2 regions of the Microbacterium luticellae genome follow, and region 1 is predicted to be linked to the other one. Evidence: riboswitches for the same ligand, from Rfam matches in the RefSeq annotation. Region 1 holds a riboswitch; the other holds the start of a gene.
The links. A riboswitch is a leader RNA that binds a small molecule or an ion and turns the genes downstream of it on or off. The one in region 1 is predicted to bind thiamine pyrophosphate.

Region 1 (7,951 bases):
CTCATCAACCTCGGCACCCCACAACACGAACCACGAGAAGCACAGCGCGAAGCCATCGCCGCCGCAGGCGACGCCGGAACACCCTGGGTGCTCGACCCTGTTGCGATCGGAGCGCTACCGGTACGCACCGATCTGGCGCACGAAGTTGTCGCGCAGCATCCGGCAGCTGTTCGCGGTAACCCCTCAGAAATCATGGCGCTGGCAGGCGTTGGCAGTGGCGGCAAAGGCGTTGACTCTACCGACACCACCGACAGCGCACTGCACGCCGCCGTCACACTGGCACGCACGCACAAGACCATCGTGGCTGTCTCGGGCGCCGAAGACGCCATCACCGACGGACAACGCATCATCCGCGTCGCCAACGGCAGCGCCCTGCTCACCAAAGTCACCGGCGGCGGGTGTGCGCTCGGCGCACTCGTGGCCGCTTTTCTCGCCGCACGCGGCGAAGAATCACCCCTCACCGCCGTCACGGCCGCACATATTGTGTACGGTGTTGCAGCCGAGCGTGCGGCGCAGGCTGCCAGGCATCCGGGCAGCTTTGCCGTGCACCTGCTCGACCAGCTGAGCGCCATCACCGCCGACGATATCGACGCCGACGCCCGCACACGCTTCTCGGCTGCCGAAACAGCGCTGTCGTCATGACATACGGCATCTACCTGGTCACCGACCAGGCGCTCTGCGGCGAGCGCGGAGTCATCAAAACCGTGCGGTGCGCCGTCGACGCAGGGGTGAGCACGGTACAGCTGCGCGATAAAAATTCGGATGCCGCGACGCAGCTGCGCACTCTAGAAGCATTGGCCGGTGTCATCGCCGGGCGGGCACGGCTACTCATCAACGACCGACTCGATGTTGCCGTCGCCGCCCGCCAGCGTGGCATCGCGCTCGACGGCCTGCACGTGGGGCAAAGCGACGACTCGGCACCTCGCGCGCGCGACCTCCTCGGCCCCGATGCGATTATTGGCCTCACCGCCAACACTCGCGAACACTTCAACACTGTCGCGCAGTGGCCACCCGGAACCGTCGACTACCTGGGAGTGGGCGTTATTCGACCCACCTCAACAAAACCCGACCACCCGCCCGCACTCGGCATAGACGGTTTCGCGCAGCTGGCTGGCACGAACACCGTGCCGTGCGTCGCTATCGGGGGCGTGAAGCTCAGCGACATCGCTCCCCTGCGCCGGGCCGGCGCGGCAGGTGTTGCCGTCGTATCAGCCATCTGCGCAGCCGACGATGCCCGCGCCACCGCCGACGCATTCGTTCGCGCGTGGGGTTAGCTACGTGGGGTTAGGCCCCCGCGGCCCACAGTGCATGAAAATGGTGCACGGGGCCGTGGCCCGAGCCCACGTCAAGCGCATCGGCATGCTGCAGCGCAGCAGTCAGGTATGCCTTCGCGGCACGCACGCTCGCGGCCATGTCGTGTCGCGGTAGCAGCGCAGCGATGGCGGCCGACAGGGTGCATCCGGTTCCATGATTGTTATTCGTGTGTACGCGCGTGGCAGTGAACTCTATCGGCTGCTCGCGCGTGCCCGTATGGCTCAGCAGATCGGTGCTGGTCGGCGCGTCGGGCAGATGCCCGCCCTTCAGCAGCACCCACGGCGCACCGATTTCGTGCAGTGCCGGAACAATCTCGCGCATTTCTGTCAGGCTTGTCGCTGCGCGCGCCGACTGGGCGAGCACGGCGGCTTCCGGCAGATTCGGGGTGATCACGGTCGAACGCGGCACCAGCAGTTCGCGCACGGTGGCAACGGCATCCGGTGCCAGCAAATGGTCACCACTCTTTGCCACCATTACCGGATCCACAACCACTGGGCCATGCTCGTACCGGTCGAGAGCTTCGGCAATAACCGCTGCGATTTCGGCATTCGCAACCATTCCGATCTTGACCGCATCCACCCGCACATCATCAAAAACACTCGCTAACTGGTCGGCAACAAATGCCGGCTCCAGCGCAACAAAACTGTGCACACCCCGCGTGTTCTGCGCCACCACAGCCGTAATCACACTCATGCCATAGGCGCCCTGCGCCGAAAAAGCCTTGAGGTCGGCGTGAATACCGGCCCCACCCGTCGGATCTGTTCCGGCAATCGACAAAATATTCGGTACAGCTGCAGTGCGCATATTTTCTCCGCTCACGCCGAGACGCAACGCAGAAGTGCCACACAATCCCGGATGCTGCACAACAGCAACCACTCGGGGCAGTGCAGTCGACATCCCTACGCAAGTGCGAACTCGGTCAGGTTCTTCGGGTGTGTTCTCAGCCCGTGCGGGCACCCCGTGTCGTGAGCGAGCTTAGCCGAACGCCAGCGCCGTGTGCAGCGCGTGGTGGGCCAGATACCGGATGCTGCTAGAAGCGGACCGGTCCGACAGAAAAATGGCCGCGAGCATTTCGGCAGCGAAGCTTCTTCGATGCCTTTGCTGTAAAGCGTGCACCCTCCACCTTGGCGGCAACACTCGTGCGAAACCATTCAATATGAGTGGGTGGGCGCATGGCGCCGCGCATAATGCTTCCCAAAACCTTCTCGGTCATCGACGAACCCTGGCCAAGCTCTGCCGATGCCTCGGCGATCGCATCAACATCAAACGGCAGCGGCATCTCGACCGTTTCCGTCACCGAAGCACCCGCCGGCACATCGATCGGGTCGTCCATCACCCAGTGATAGTTAATGCCGTTTTCTTCACCACTGTTCGACCGGGTGCCCTGCTTTTCGTCAAAAAAATGAAACCGCAGCTCGTCGATCACCCGCGGCTCGGTACCGTGGCCAGTCACATGCACCTGCACAGGAATCACTTTGTCTTCCCATGCGAAATCGCGCGGCATCTCAATCTTTATGCTGACGCCCCCGCCGAACGCATTCCGCATCTTCGTGAAAATGCTCATGATTCCCTCTCCACAAACACACCCCTGTGCCGACAGGCTTCGGTTCGCACGACCTTCGATCTGCGCGTGCAAAAACCATAGCCACCAGCCCTTAAACCATTCTTAAACCGGTGCGGTGGGTAGCATCCGGGGCCACCCGCTCCCCGTTTGCCGAAAACAGCAAAATTGCCGAATGACGCACAATTCAGGCCCAATCGTGTGGATCTCGGCGATCACCCTGTTTTCGGCAACCTTTTCAGGGTGCTCGACTACAGTCAGCGCTATGGCTTCGAGCTTCACTGTTGTTACCGAATGCTCGGCACACGCTGCCGCAATGTTCGACATTTCGCTCGATATCGACGCCCATATCGATTCGATGAGCCAGTCGGGCGAACGCGCTATCAATGGCGTGACCTCAGGAAAAATCGGTCTGGGCCAAACGGTGACATGGCGCGCCCGCCACTTCGGCATCTGGTTCACTATGACGTCAAAAATCACGGCCCTCGACCACCCGCACCGTTTTGTCGACGAGCAGGTGCGCGGCCCTTTCCGGTCGTTTCACCATGAGCACATTTTCGAAGACACAGACACCGGATGCCGCATGACAGACACCATCACGCTCGCATCACCCGTCTTCGGGTCCCTCGCCGAACGCCTCATACTGGTGCCCTATGTGCGACGCCTCATTCACATAAGAAACGCCACACTGCTGCGCGAAGCCTACGGTGCTGCCAGCGCAAAAAACGGAAGATAAGGGTTGAATCCTAAAGCGTCTTCGAGGCTACCCGCGTCAGTAATCCATGCTGCTGTGATCGCATTGGAGTACTTCGTCAGATGCGTGGCGATGACAGTTGCACGCCACGAATCAGTGGCCGCGAAGCTCGGCTTGTCAGCATCGGGTTCGCCTATCACCGGCACGACAGCGTAATCGTCATTGGTGGTGAACACTTTGGCGTCGACCGATGCGGCGGCCATCGCTGCCGAGTCGCGCAACTGCGTTACCGCCTCGACTGCGGCATCCGGATACATCACCAGCACCTGCTCGGCCTGATCGGGCGCCTCGAAAGCACACTGTGTCAGCGGCACGAGGGCTGCCTCCAATTCATCGATGAGCGATTGTGCCCTCTCGCGCGCCACCGTTAACTGCTGATCGACCTGCTGTTTTTCTTCGAGCGCAGCCTCGAGAACGTCGCGGGCATCTTCGAGCACTGCTGTCGTTACCTGGTCATCGGCCACAGGAGTCGGTGTTGTGGCACTGGCTGGCGACAAAAGTTGTTCTACCGCATCGATGTCGAGGTTGAGAAAATCGGTCTGCCACACGTACCCGTGCTCGTCGATCATGCTGCGCGCCTGCGCAATAAGATCGTGTTCGGCCTCTTCCAGTTCGTCATCGGCAAGCCGAGACAGAAGACTCTCGTTCGCGCCGGCAAGCGCAGCCAGACTCTCGGTAGAAAAGTAGTGATCGCTATAGCCAGCAAGCTCTTCAACAACGGCCTGAAAAGCGTGTGCCTCATCGAGCTGCAGGGCATACAGCACTATTGCCCTGTCGGTCTCGAGCTGAGCATGTTGGGTTTGGGCAAAAGCAGTATTAATCTGCTCCACGGTTTCGTTGTATTGCGCTACTCGCTGCTGATGCAACACCTGCGGAATGACAACGGCCGCTGCCGCCCCGAGTGCAACAACAACCAGTCCTCCGCCGAGCAACCACCAGTGTGAACGCTTCATACCGCGCGCCTTAGCCATTGTTGTAGCGGTCGGCACAAATGAGGTCGCCGTCTTCGAAGACGATCACTGCTGCCTCACCGTCGGCCAGCAAGGCCTCTAGAGCGCTGCAGGGCAAAGAAGCGACCGGGTCGTCGACGCTGCCGTCGAGTTCTACCCTGAGTATGGTGTCGTCCCACGTAGCGCGCGCATTCTTACTCTTGAACGTCTTTTCCACTGCCTCGATGACCATTTCTCGCGTTGCCCCGAAGGCACGGTCGTCATCACCGTCTGCATCGGGCCCGCTGAGCGCATCATTAAGCACCTCGACCACTTCTTCTGGTGCCTGCTCACTTGTTACAGCGCCAGAATCAGCATCTGCCTTCGGCGAGACGGGCGCTTCGGCGGCGCATCCGGTTGCCGTAAACGCGAGCACAAAAGCGGCGACCACAGCCGTAGCTAAACGGAGTTTCATAGCTGCTCCTCATAGAAAGACACAACGTAAGCGGAACTCCGCTGTACCGCACACCATACCGAGCCCGATTTCACAATTATGAAACTGTCGTCCGCGCACGGGAACGCTACTATTTCACGGCACCTATGAAACGAATGCGGTGGTCGGGTAGGTGCGGCTCTGGACACCCGCAAACCTGTGACACGAAGCCACGGGCCGCAGCTAGCTCATTGTCATCGACGCTTCATCGATCAGTCACGTGGAATATCCTTGCCCGGCCGCCGCGAGCACCGACACACGTGAGCGTCGTGAGTTGCCGCGCTAGAACACGGCGAAGCCGGCAAGCGCGAGGGCAGGGAAAATAATCCCCGGTGCCGACATCATGATATTGATGAGCCAGTGTGCGATCACGATGGGAAACAGACGCCCTTGACGGCGAGCGATAACCGCAGCGATCGCGCCCCATACGGTGAAGGCGATGAAATAAACGAGCATTCCCGACGCACTTGCAGCAAAGAGAACGTGTTGCGCACCAAATAGCAGCGAAGTAGAGGGCACACCGATTGTTGGTCCGAACCGACGGGAGATGCCGGTGAGAGCATAGCCCCGGTATACCAGTTCCTCGGTCGGCGCGTTGATCAGCATGAACGGTATGACACTGATTATCGCAACTGCGAGTGCCCACGCAGGGCTCGTGATCACATCATCGTTTGCATTGTAAAAAATGGTCTCAAATGCCCGAGGCGCATCGGCCCCATACATAGCAAACACGGTGCCCGCGACGACCAGACTGAACGGGATGTTCATGACAAAAAGCCACAGCAGGCCCCACAGCACATCGCGCCCCACGCGGCCTATTTGAATACCGAGCACGTCAGAAAAATTTTTGTTGTCGGCGCGGTACCAGCGGCGCACAAGCACGAAGCAAACAACGTTCACTGGCAAAAGCGCAAGGTTTGCCCACACCATGGTCGGAGGAAAGGCGGCACTTGGGTTCACCGACCGCAATATCATCCATACGAACAAAGAAAACAGCACGAGCGTCGACAGGCGGACGACCATAATCGTCCAGCCGCGCGCCACATCTGTCTGTCTGGCCACAGACCTGATCCTACGATCACGCGCACGCATCGGTGTCGGCATATGGCTTTAGTCGCCACAGCAAAAGCGATACCGATATGGACGGCACGCCAACGATCAGAATGCACTCCAGCGCGAAACCGAAAACTAACGGTAATCGTCGAGCCCCAAGAGTCGGTAAAGCGCGAAGGCAAAGCGTCTAGACACCCAAACTCCCACCAGCAGGAGCACTAAGTCACTGCCTGCGGCGATGGGCACCGTGGGACTTGATCGCGCCGCGAAGCGACCCTGCGGGCTGACCGCGGCAGCGAGCACGGGCATGAGAGGCGACAATGGCGTCGCTTGCGGAGCGAACCGGTTTGAGATGCGAGTGCAGGTTATCGTCGGTCTGGAGACCAACGGCGTTCAGGTGCGCACGCATCTCTGCGAAGACAGGGGCCCAACGATGAGGATGGGCGATGGTCATAACAGCCGCGTATTCCACCCATCGACGGCAGCGGATAACCAGTCCGCTCGAGATAGTCGACGGCGAACTTCCAGTCGGAGCGAGGGCCACGCTCGCTCATCTTCCTGGTCTCAGACGACTTCACAACCAGCCACTTCATCACCTCCTCCAGGCGGTCTTGCTCGCCCATGCGAAGCGTGTCGGCACCAGGGAGCGTATTGACAGGGTTGAGTTGGCCTCTGACTTTCCGTCCTTCTGACGCTGCTGCAGCCGACCGATAGACTCCACCCGCAGCGGAAGTCAGCCCGTTGGCCTTAGAATCTCGCTGTGCCGTGGAGAAGGCTCAGATTAGTGGGAGAGGGATCCTGAACGGCGAATGAATATTGCGTGAATGTAGCGCGGCGAGTACCAACAGTCTTGGATCGTGTCGCATGCTGAGAAAGAGATGTTATCTGCAGAAGGTGCCCGTCGAGCTGGCTTCAGTGGGGCATTGCTGGTCTTTCTGGTGTTCTTGAGGTTAGGGTGTACGTCGTTCGGTGGCCCGATCGCTCATCTTGGATATTTCCGAGCCGAGTTCGTCGAGCGGCGCAAGTGGCTGAGTGATCGGGCGTATGCGGATCTTGTCGCGTTGTACCAGTTCCTTCCCGGCCCAGCGTCGAGCCAGGTCGGTATGGCGATTGGTTTGCAGAAAGCCGGAGTCCTTGGTCTTGTCGGCGCATGGCTCGGTTTCACACTGCCCTCTGCGGCATTACTGTTCGGGTTCGCGCTTGGCGTATCGACCCTTGGCGACGTTTCGCAGGCAGGGTGGGTGTTGGGACTGAAGGCTGGGGCGGTAGCGGTCGTGGCTCATGCTGTGCTCGGCATGGTGAAGTCGCTCACGCCCGATGCGCGACGAGTGACAATTGCTGTCGCAGTGTTCACTGTCGTGTTGCTCGTGCCCGGCCCGCTGACGATGATCGGCGCAATGGTCTTGGCCGGGGTCACGGGGTTCTTCGTGTGTCGATCTCCGAGCACAGCTGAGAATGATGAATCGCGTCTCCGGGTGCGCTTGCGGCCCGCAGTCGGATGCGTGAGCCTGGCTGTGTTCGTCATGCTACTCGCAGGGTTGCCGATTCTTGCCGTGCTCACCGGAAATGCCACAGTGGGCCTGATCGACACCTTCTATCGTGCGGGCGCGCTCGTGTTCGGCGGCGGGCATGTCGTGCTCCCGCTCGTGCAAGCCGAAACAGTACAAACTGGGCTGGTGGAGTCAGGGGCTTTTCTTGCCGGGTATGGTGCCGCGCAGGCGGTGCCGGGGCCGCTGTTTACCTTCGCCGCTTTTCTAGGAGCGGTCACCACGCGTGGCCCGAACGAGCTGCTTGGCGCATCCATCGCGCTGCTCGCGATCTTTCTGCCGTCTGCACTACTCGTGATG
Region 2 (7,951 bases), on a different contig from region 1:
GTGATTTCTTGGTCGGTCAGCCCCAGTGCGCGCGGACCGATCGCGAGTTCTTCGCGCACCGTTTTCGCCAGCAACTGGTGTTCGGGGCTCTGCAGCACTGTTCCGATGCGGGTGAGGAGTGCACGCGACGACCATCGAAAAGGGTTGCTGCTTTCGCTACCTCGAAGTGCCACCGAAGCCTGCACGCTACCGTTCTCGCCAGAAATAAGGCCGGCCATGGTGAGACCGAGCGTCGATTTACCCGCACCATTGGGCCCCACGATGGCAACGGCCTCACCCGCACGCACCTGCTGCGTGAACGGACCAGCAACAGGCACGCCGCGCTGCCGAGACACGGTCAGCTCGTGCGTCTCTATGAGCACTTCGCCCGCAGGCTTCTGGGGTGCTGCGGGCCAGGCGGGCGGATGCCCCGGAACCCACACGCCCGCCACGGCCAGCTCTGCACCGCGCTCTTCGAGCACCTCACGTGGACTGCCATCGGCAATTACCACGGTGCTGTCGCCGTCGCGGCCCAGCACAATCACGCGGTCGACCACGGGCAGCCACGCCTCGATGCGGTGCTCAATTACCACGAGGGTTGCGCCGGTCGCCTCCAGCGCCGCCGCGACAGCATCACGCACCTCCGTAACGCCCTCTGGGTCGAGGTTGGCGGTCGGCTCGTCGAGCAAAATAGCGCCGGGCTGCATCGCCAGCACACCGGCAAGAGCCAGTCGCTGCTTTTGTCCACCCGATAGCGCTGACGTCGACCGGTCAAGAGCAACATCCAGCCCCACCCGGTGCAAAGCCTCGTGCACGCGCGACCAAATGTCGTCACGCGCAACACCTAAGTTTTCGCAGCCGAAGGCAACGTCATCACCCACGCGCGCCAGAATCGTCTGGGTATCGGGATCTTGCAAAACCATCCCCACACGACCCCGGATGCTGCTGGCCGCGGCGCCATCAACCAGCACAGCGCCCTGCTCCTCACCCTCATCGGCGCCGCCGAGAACACCGCCGAAACCCTGCAGAAGCGTCGACTTACCCGATCCCGATGCACCGAGCAGCAGCACGCGCTCGCCCGGTTCGATGCGAACGCTCACATCACGCAGGGCCCACGCCCGGCGAGTGGCATAGCGCCACCCCCAACCGTGGGCCTCCAGACGTGCGGGAGAACCCGATGCGGTCATACCCGGGCGGTTGTTTCGCGGCCGGCAGCGAATCGGTTGAGAGCGCCGGTGGCTGCCAGAGCACGCGCAATCAGCCACGACCCGAGACCTGCGATCACAATGCCCGAGATGGTTGTTGACGAAATATAGACGGTAGTAAACAGTGTGTCGGCGCCCGGATACCAGAGAATGCGGTCGTTAATGCCGCACGCCAGGCCTGTTCCGGCCCCGGCAAGCAAAACAACCGGCAAACGCCACACGCCATAGAGAAACGCGAGGAAGATCAGCTCAGCACCCAGCCCCTGCACGATTCCTGAGGCGATGGTGAGCGGACCCCACGAGTTACCCACCAGGGCAGAGATAGTGGCCGCTACCAATTCGGTATACAGGGCTGCGCCCGGTTTACGAATAATGATCGCGCCCAGCACACCGGCAAAGAGCCACGGCCCCGCCAACAGACCCTGCAATCCGGGCACAAGCGGCTTCAAGAACGCGCTGGGCACCTCGTAGCCCACGTTCCACACGAGAAACACGGCGGCGCAGGCCACGGCGATAACGCTGGCTACAACGATGTCAACAACGCGCCACCGCAGCGAGCGCGATTGTTTCGCAGAATCACCGTGCTCCTGCACGGTACGGATGGGTGACGTAGACGTACTCATATACTCTCCTCCCTGCGCTGGCATGATCCAGATCAGGTTCGACGGTCGAAGCGCGGGTCGCTTCCTCTCAGCCCGAAATACCGGACTCCCGTGGTTGTGCTGCCAGCATAGCCCGCTTTATCTCGGGTGGCATCCGGTATGTATTTATTCGACTCCCGCACTCAGGTGGAGTTAGGTACCGTAGAAAGCGATGACCGTCGACGACACCGCTGCCGCTCCTCCCCCACGGCACAGGACACGTCGGGAGTCGCGCGCTGCCCGCGAAGCAGCTGCGTCACAGACACCCAACGATCCACCGCCCGAGGGGTTATTTGAGCAACCTCCTGCGCTTTTTACCTCGCCCTTCCACAACGACACACTGTTTCCGGATGCCGCAGCCCCCACGCCGCCCATAACGCAGGGCGACGCCCCCGAACCCGGCGTGCTCACGGCCACTTTCGGCGTGCTCAGTAGTGAAGAACCTGCTGATCCGGTAGAAGAAGTGGCGCACAAGCCTGAGCTGTCAGAGCCCCAGGCCAACGCGGTAGCATCCGGTATGGCATTGTCGTGGGTCGACGAATCAACAGTCACCGGGTTACCGGGCGCAGGAGCATCTTTAGGCCCTCTTCCCCCCGGACATCGGGCGTCTGCCGACCTACTCGCCGACTTTCCTGAGCGGTCACAGTGGAAACGCCCGAGCGTTTTTTTGCCGCCCCTCATCACGGTGGTTTCGGCAGCAGCCTATGGTGCTGCCGCGGCGCTATGGCCACTCGATGCTGTTGCCCCCACAGTGACGTCGCTCAGCGTTACCGCGGCCCCTGCTCCAGCGGCCTCGTTTACGTGGCCCGAGCGTGGCAGCGCAGCGGTGGGGGTAGAAAACATCAACGCTGTCGCGTCGTCAGAAGAACCCACACCCATGGCCAGCATCACCAAGGTCGTCACGGTGCTCGCCGCCCTCGATGCGCTTCCGCTAGAAGAGGGCGAGACCGGCCCCGAGTTCTTTTTCACCGAAGAAGACAGCTACGACTTTTGGCAGTACCTGTGGAGTGACCAGTCGGCGTTAGATGTTCCCGTCGACGGCAGCCTGAGCGAATATCAGCTCATTGAAGGCATCATGCTCGGCTCTGCCAATAACTATGCCGATAGGCTCTCGCAAGAAATTTGGGGCAGCGACGACGACTTTGTTGTCGCCGGCGAGGAGTGGCTGGCCGAACAGGGCATTAGCGGCGTCGAGCTGGAAAACCCCTCGGGGATCGGCTGGGGCAATACGGCAACGCCGCGATCGCTACTGCAACTGGCAGAACTCGCCGTAGAACACCCCGTGCTGGGCCCCATCGTTGCGACACAAGAGACCGAGATTCCGGGGGCCGGCGAGGTCAAGAACACCAACCGACTGCTCAGTGACCCCGGGATGCTGGGCGTAAAAACCGGCACCAACGACGACCACTACAACCTGCTCTCCGCCAAGGAAGTCACGATTGGCGATGCCACCGTGCGCATCTTCATTTCTGTTCTTGGTCAAGAAGACAGTGACGCCCGAGTCGACGTCACCCGCGACCTGTACCGGCAGGCAGAAGCCCAGCTACACGCGCAGGCTGAAGCGCCCACGATTGCCGCCGAAACACCCGTTGGCAGCATCGAAACACCCTGGGGATCCTCTGCCGACATCGTTACGCGCGACGCTGCACAGGTCGTACTGTGGAACGCCGCAACGCCCACGGTCGACACCGAATTGACTGTCGGCAACGACCGTCAGCGTGGCAGCAGCGTCGGCACTCTGAGCGTGACCGGCCCCATCAACACGGCCACGGTCGATGTGGTGCTCACAAACGATGTACCCGACCCCAGCCTGTGGTGGCGCCTCACACACCCGCTCGAACTCCTCGGTCTCACCGGCTAGAGGCGTGAACTAAGCAGGGCCGTTGCGCAGGGGATTACGCAGGTGACCCTGGTGCTGCCTCGTCGGCAGTAACCACGGGCAGCGACCCTGTCATCGCCTCTTCGGCATCGATATCGGTGGCAGCCTCTTCAAACTGTGACTGATACAGCCGCCAATAGGCTCCGCGCGCAGCAATCAGTTCTTCGTGGTTGCCCTTTTCTACAATATCGCCGTGCTCCATCACCAGAATGAGGTCGGCGTCACGAATCGTTGACAACCGGTGGGCGATCACGAACGATGTGCGACCCTCGCGCAGCGCGGCCATGGCGTTCTGTAGCAAGAGTTCGGTACGCGTATCGACGGCCGAGGTCGCCTCATCAAGAATGAGAATCGACGGCTCAGAGACAAACGCCCGCGCGATCGTGATCAGCTGGCGCTCACCGGCCGAAACATTCGATGCGTCTTCTTCGAGAACCGTGTCATAGCCCTCGGGCAGCGCATGCACAAAACGGTCGACATACGTCGCTTCTGCGGCCGCATACACCTCAGCATCGCTGGCGGTCGACTTGCCGTAGCGAATATTCTCCAGAATCGTTCCGGCAAAAAGCCACGGGTCTTGCAACACCATGCCTGTGCGTGAGCGCAGGTCTTCGCGGGTCATCTCGGCAATGTTCTGCCCGTCGAGCAAGATACGGCCACCGTCAAGCTCATAAAAACGCATGATCAGGTTGACCAGCGTTGTTTTCCCCGCCCCGGTCGGCCCGACAATCGCCACTGTTTGCCCGGGTTCCACCCGGAACGACAGGTCGCTGATCAGTGGCTGGTCGTCGCTATATGAGAAACTCACGCCATCGAATTCGATCACGCCCTGGCCCTCATCCACGGTCGGTGCGTCATCGGCATCCGGATCTTGCTCTTCGGCGTCGAGGAAGTCGAACACCCGCTCGGCCGAGGCCGTCCCCGACTGCACAACGGCGGCCATGCCACCCAGTTCGCTCAACGGTTGCGTGAATTGCTGCGAATACTGGATAAACGCCTGCACATCGCCCAGGCGCAGGTTGCCGCTGGCAACCATGAGCCCGCCCAGCACAGCAATGCCCACATACGTGAGGCTGCCGACAAACGTCATGGCCGGCATGATGATGCCCGAGAGGAACTGTGCTTTAAAGCTGGCTTCAAAGAGTTCTTCGTTTTCTTCTTGAAAGCGGTCAAGCGCATCTTGCTCGCGGCCAAAAACCTTCACGAGTGCGTGCCCCGAGAATGCTTCTTCGACGCGGGCGTTCAAGCGGCCCACCTTGCGCCACTGCACACCGAAAGCCTTTTGCGAGCGCGGGCCGATGATTCCGAAAATGACGCCCATAAGCGGCAGCGCAATGAGCGCTACGAGTGCCAGCTGCCACGAAATCGAGAACATCATCACCAGCACACCGACCACGGTAAGAATCGAGGTGAGTGCGCCCGAGAGCGACTGCTGCATGGTCTGGGTGATGTTGTCGATGTCGTTAGTCACGCGCGAGATAAGCTCACCGCGCTGCACACGGTCGAAGTAGGCCAGCGGCAAACGGTTGATCTTCGCTTCGACGTCTTCACGCAGGCGCCACATGGTGCGCACCATAATGACGTTGATCACGTAGCCCTGCAGCCACGACAGCAGTGCAGAACCGACATAGATGGCCAGAACGCCAACAATGATGGAGCGCAGGCGGTCAAAGTCGACACCAGCGCCGACAGAGAAGTTGTCCATGGCGCCGACCATGTCGGCAAAGGTGTCTTGCCCTGCCTGCCGCAGAGCGTCAACGACCTCTTCGCGTGAGGTTCCGGCAGGAAAACCGGGGAATCCCGCCATATCGCTACCCAGCGCACGCGAAATAAAGCCCTCGTACACAGCGTTGGTGGCCTCACCCAGCACCTTCGGTGCGATAACAGCGAGTACAACACCGATCGCTCCACACAGCGAAACCAGGGCGAGCCAGATTGCCGAGGGTTTGAGCAGCCCAATCATGCGGGTAAAGCTCGGCCAAAAGTGGTCGGCTTTTCCGGCGGCTGGTCCGTCCCAGCCGCCACCGTCTTGGCGTGCCTGCTCGGCGAGTTCTTTTTCGCGCTCGTCGTCGATTTCTACGGTCGCGTTTTCGCGGCTGTCGCTCATGCGTCTACCCCCAGCTGCGATTCGACGATCTCTTGATAGGTCTCATTGGTGGCCAGCAGTTCGCTGTGTGTTCCCGCGCCCACCATGGTGCCGCCGTCGAGAACAACGATCTGGTCGGCGTCGGTAATTGTCGAAATACGCTGCGCGACAACCACCTTGGTCACGTTCGGCAGTTCACGCCAGAGCGCCTGCCGCAACCGTGCATCGGTCGTCAGGTCGAGTGCCGAGAATGAGTCGTCAAAGAGCAAGATGTCGGGCTGGTGCACAATCGCCCGCGCAATGGCGAGACGCTGTCGCTGCCCACCAGAAACATTCGTGCCGCCCTGAGCGATGCGCGAGTGGAGGCCTTCCGGCATCGCTTCGACAAAGTCGCGGCCCTGAGCAATCTCTAGCGCCTTCCACAGTTCGTCGTCGGATGCCTCTTCACGGCCGTAGCGCAGATTCGACGCCACCGTTCCTGTAAACAAGAACGGGCGCTGCGGCACAAGCCCGATGCTCTGCCACAGATGGTCGACATCGGCTTCGCGCACATCGACGCCGCCCACTCGCACAGCACCTGCAGTGACATCGAAAAGGCGGGGAATGAGCGAGATCAGTGTTGTTTTACCCGAGCCTGTTGAACCCACGATCGCGACGGTCTGTCCCGGTTGCACAGCAAAGCTTATACCGGTAAGAACCGGTGCTTCGGCTCCGGGATAAGTGAACTCCACGTCGTCAAAAACAACCTGTCCCGGCGCCGTAAAAGCAGTGATGCCATGTTCGGGGCGTTCCATCGAAGTTTCGGCCTCGAGCACCTCGCCAATACGTTCGGCAGAGACCGCGGCGCGCGGAATCATCATGGCCATAAAGCTCGACATGATCACGCCCATCATGATCTGCCCCACGTACTGCATAAAGGCAAAGAGGGTACCGATCTCAACGTTTCCGGCATCGACCTCCACGCCACCAAACCAGATGACGCCCACAACGGTCACGTTAAGAACAAGCATGAACAGCGGAAACAGCAGCACAAACAGTGATCCGATGTTGCGGCCCACGATCATAAGATCGGTGTTCGCCGAACGGAATCGTTCTTCTTCTACCCGCTCGCGAACAAAGGCGCGCACGACGCGCACGCCTGTCAACTGCTCACGCATAATGCGGTTGATGGTGTCGAGCATGTTCTGGTTGCGGCGGAACAGCGGCACCATCTGGCTGATCACAATAATGGCCAAGACCAACAGCACAGGCACAGAAATAGCGATCAGCCAGCTGAGCCCTACGTCTTGCCGCACCGCCATAATGATGCCGCCGATGGCCAGCAGCGGCGCTGTCACAAACATTGTTGCGCCCATCATGGCCAGCATCTGCACCTGCTGCGCATCGTTCGTGTTGCGAGTAATGAGCGAGCCCGCACCAAACTGCGAAACCTCGCGCTCCGAAAAACTGCTCACGCGTGAAAAGACATCGGCCCGCACATCGCGCCCGAGCGCCATCGCTGCTCGTGCCGCACACAGGGTGGCAATGATCGAAGCAAGAATCTGGCCGAACGACACCGCGAGCATAAACGCGCCGTGCTTCCAGATATAGGCGGTGTCGGCCTTCGCTACGCCCTCATTAATGATTTCGGCGTTGAGGGTGGGCAAATATAGGGCTGCCATCGCTGCCGTGAACTGAAACACCAGCACACCCAGCAGCAGCCACTTATAACGGACCAGATATCGGAGAAGAAGTTTTCCTAGCACTGGTGTGCCCTTCGCGGTCAGTCGGCGGTTAGTCGTTGCTATCCCACAGTCCTACTGCGGGACGAAAATCACGCGCCGCTGCCCCGGCGTCATTCGTGAGGTCATCAATTGTTGCAGGTTGCCAGCGGGGTGCGCGATCTTTATCGATAACCTGCGCGCGAATTCCCTCCACGAGATCCGGATGCTGCTCGGCAAACCACAGCACGCGGCGATACTCGCCCGCAAGCGCCGCCCGCAGGTCGGGCATGGCCCGTGCCTCACGAACCGCATCGAGGGCCACGACCAACGATGTCGGTGATACCTCTTCTATAGCGGTCAGGGCCGCCCGTGCGGCGTCACGGTCGATGTCCCGCAGTCGATCGCGAATTTCTGCGACGGTGTCGGCCGAGAACACTTCGTCAATCCACTGCTGTTCT

Region 2: it holds a riboswitch for thiamine pyrophosphate, as region 1 does, so the genes downstream of both, ACQUSW_RS06825 (ECF transporter S component) here and thiD (bifunctional hydroxymethylpyrimidine kinase/phosphomethylpyrimidine kinase) in region 1, are expected to answer to the same signal.

Annotation. Positions count from the first base shown of each region.
Region 1 covers NZ_JBNTKE010000006.1:105,871-113,821, forward strand. Annotated here, with positions in the region: gene thiM (hydroxyethylthiazole kinase) at 1-642, shown strand, start outside; gene thiE (thiamine phosphate synthase) at 639-1,274, shown strand; gene thiD (bifunctional hydroxymethylpyrimidine kinase/phosphomethylpyrimidine kinase) at 1,285-2,118, opposite strand; TPP riboswitch at 2,194-2,285, opposite strand; gene ACQUSW_RS13000 (hypothetical protein) at 2,345-2,878, opposite strand; gene ACQUSW_RS13005 (SRPBCC family protein) at 3,141-3,611, shown strand; gene ACQUSW_RS13010 (hypothetical protein) at 3,578-4,582, opposite strand; gene ACQUSW_RS13015 (amidohydrolase family protein) at 4,593-5,033, opposite strand; gene ACQUSW_RS13020 (CPBP family intramembrane glutamic endopeptidase) at 5,334-6,113, opposite strand; gene chrA (chromate efflux transporter) at 6,983-7,951, shown strand, end outside.
Region 2 covers NZ_JBNTKE010000002.1:235,381-243,331, forward strand. Annotated here, with positions in the region: gene ACQUSW_RS06820 (ABC transporter ATP-binding protein) at 1-1,166, opposite strand, end outside; gene ACQUSW_RS06825 (ECF transporter S component) at 1,163-1,807, opposite strand; TPP riboswitch at 1,800-1,909, opposite strand; gene ACQUSW_RS06830 (D-alanyl-D-alanine carboxypeptidase family protein) at 1,998-3,686, shown strand; gene ACQUSW_RS06835 (ABC transporter ATP-binding protein) at 3,721-5,811, opposite strand; gene ACQUSW_RS06840 (ABC transporter ATP-binding protein) at 5,808-7,535, opposite strand; gene ACQUSW_RS06845 (enoyl-CoA hydratase/isomerase family protein) at 7,564-7,951, opposite strand, start outside.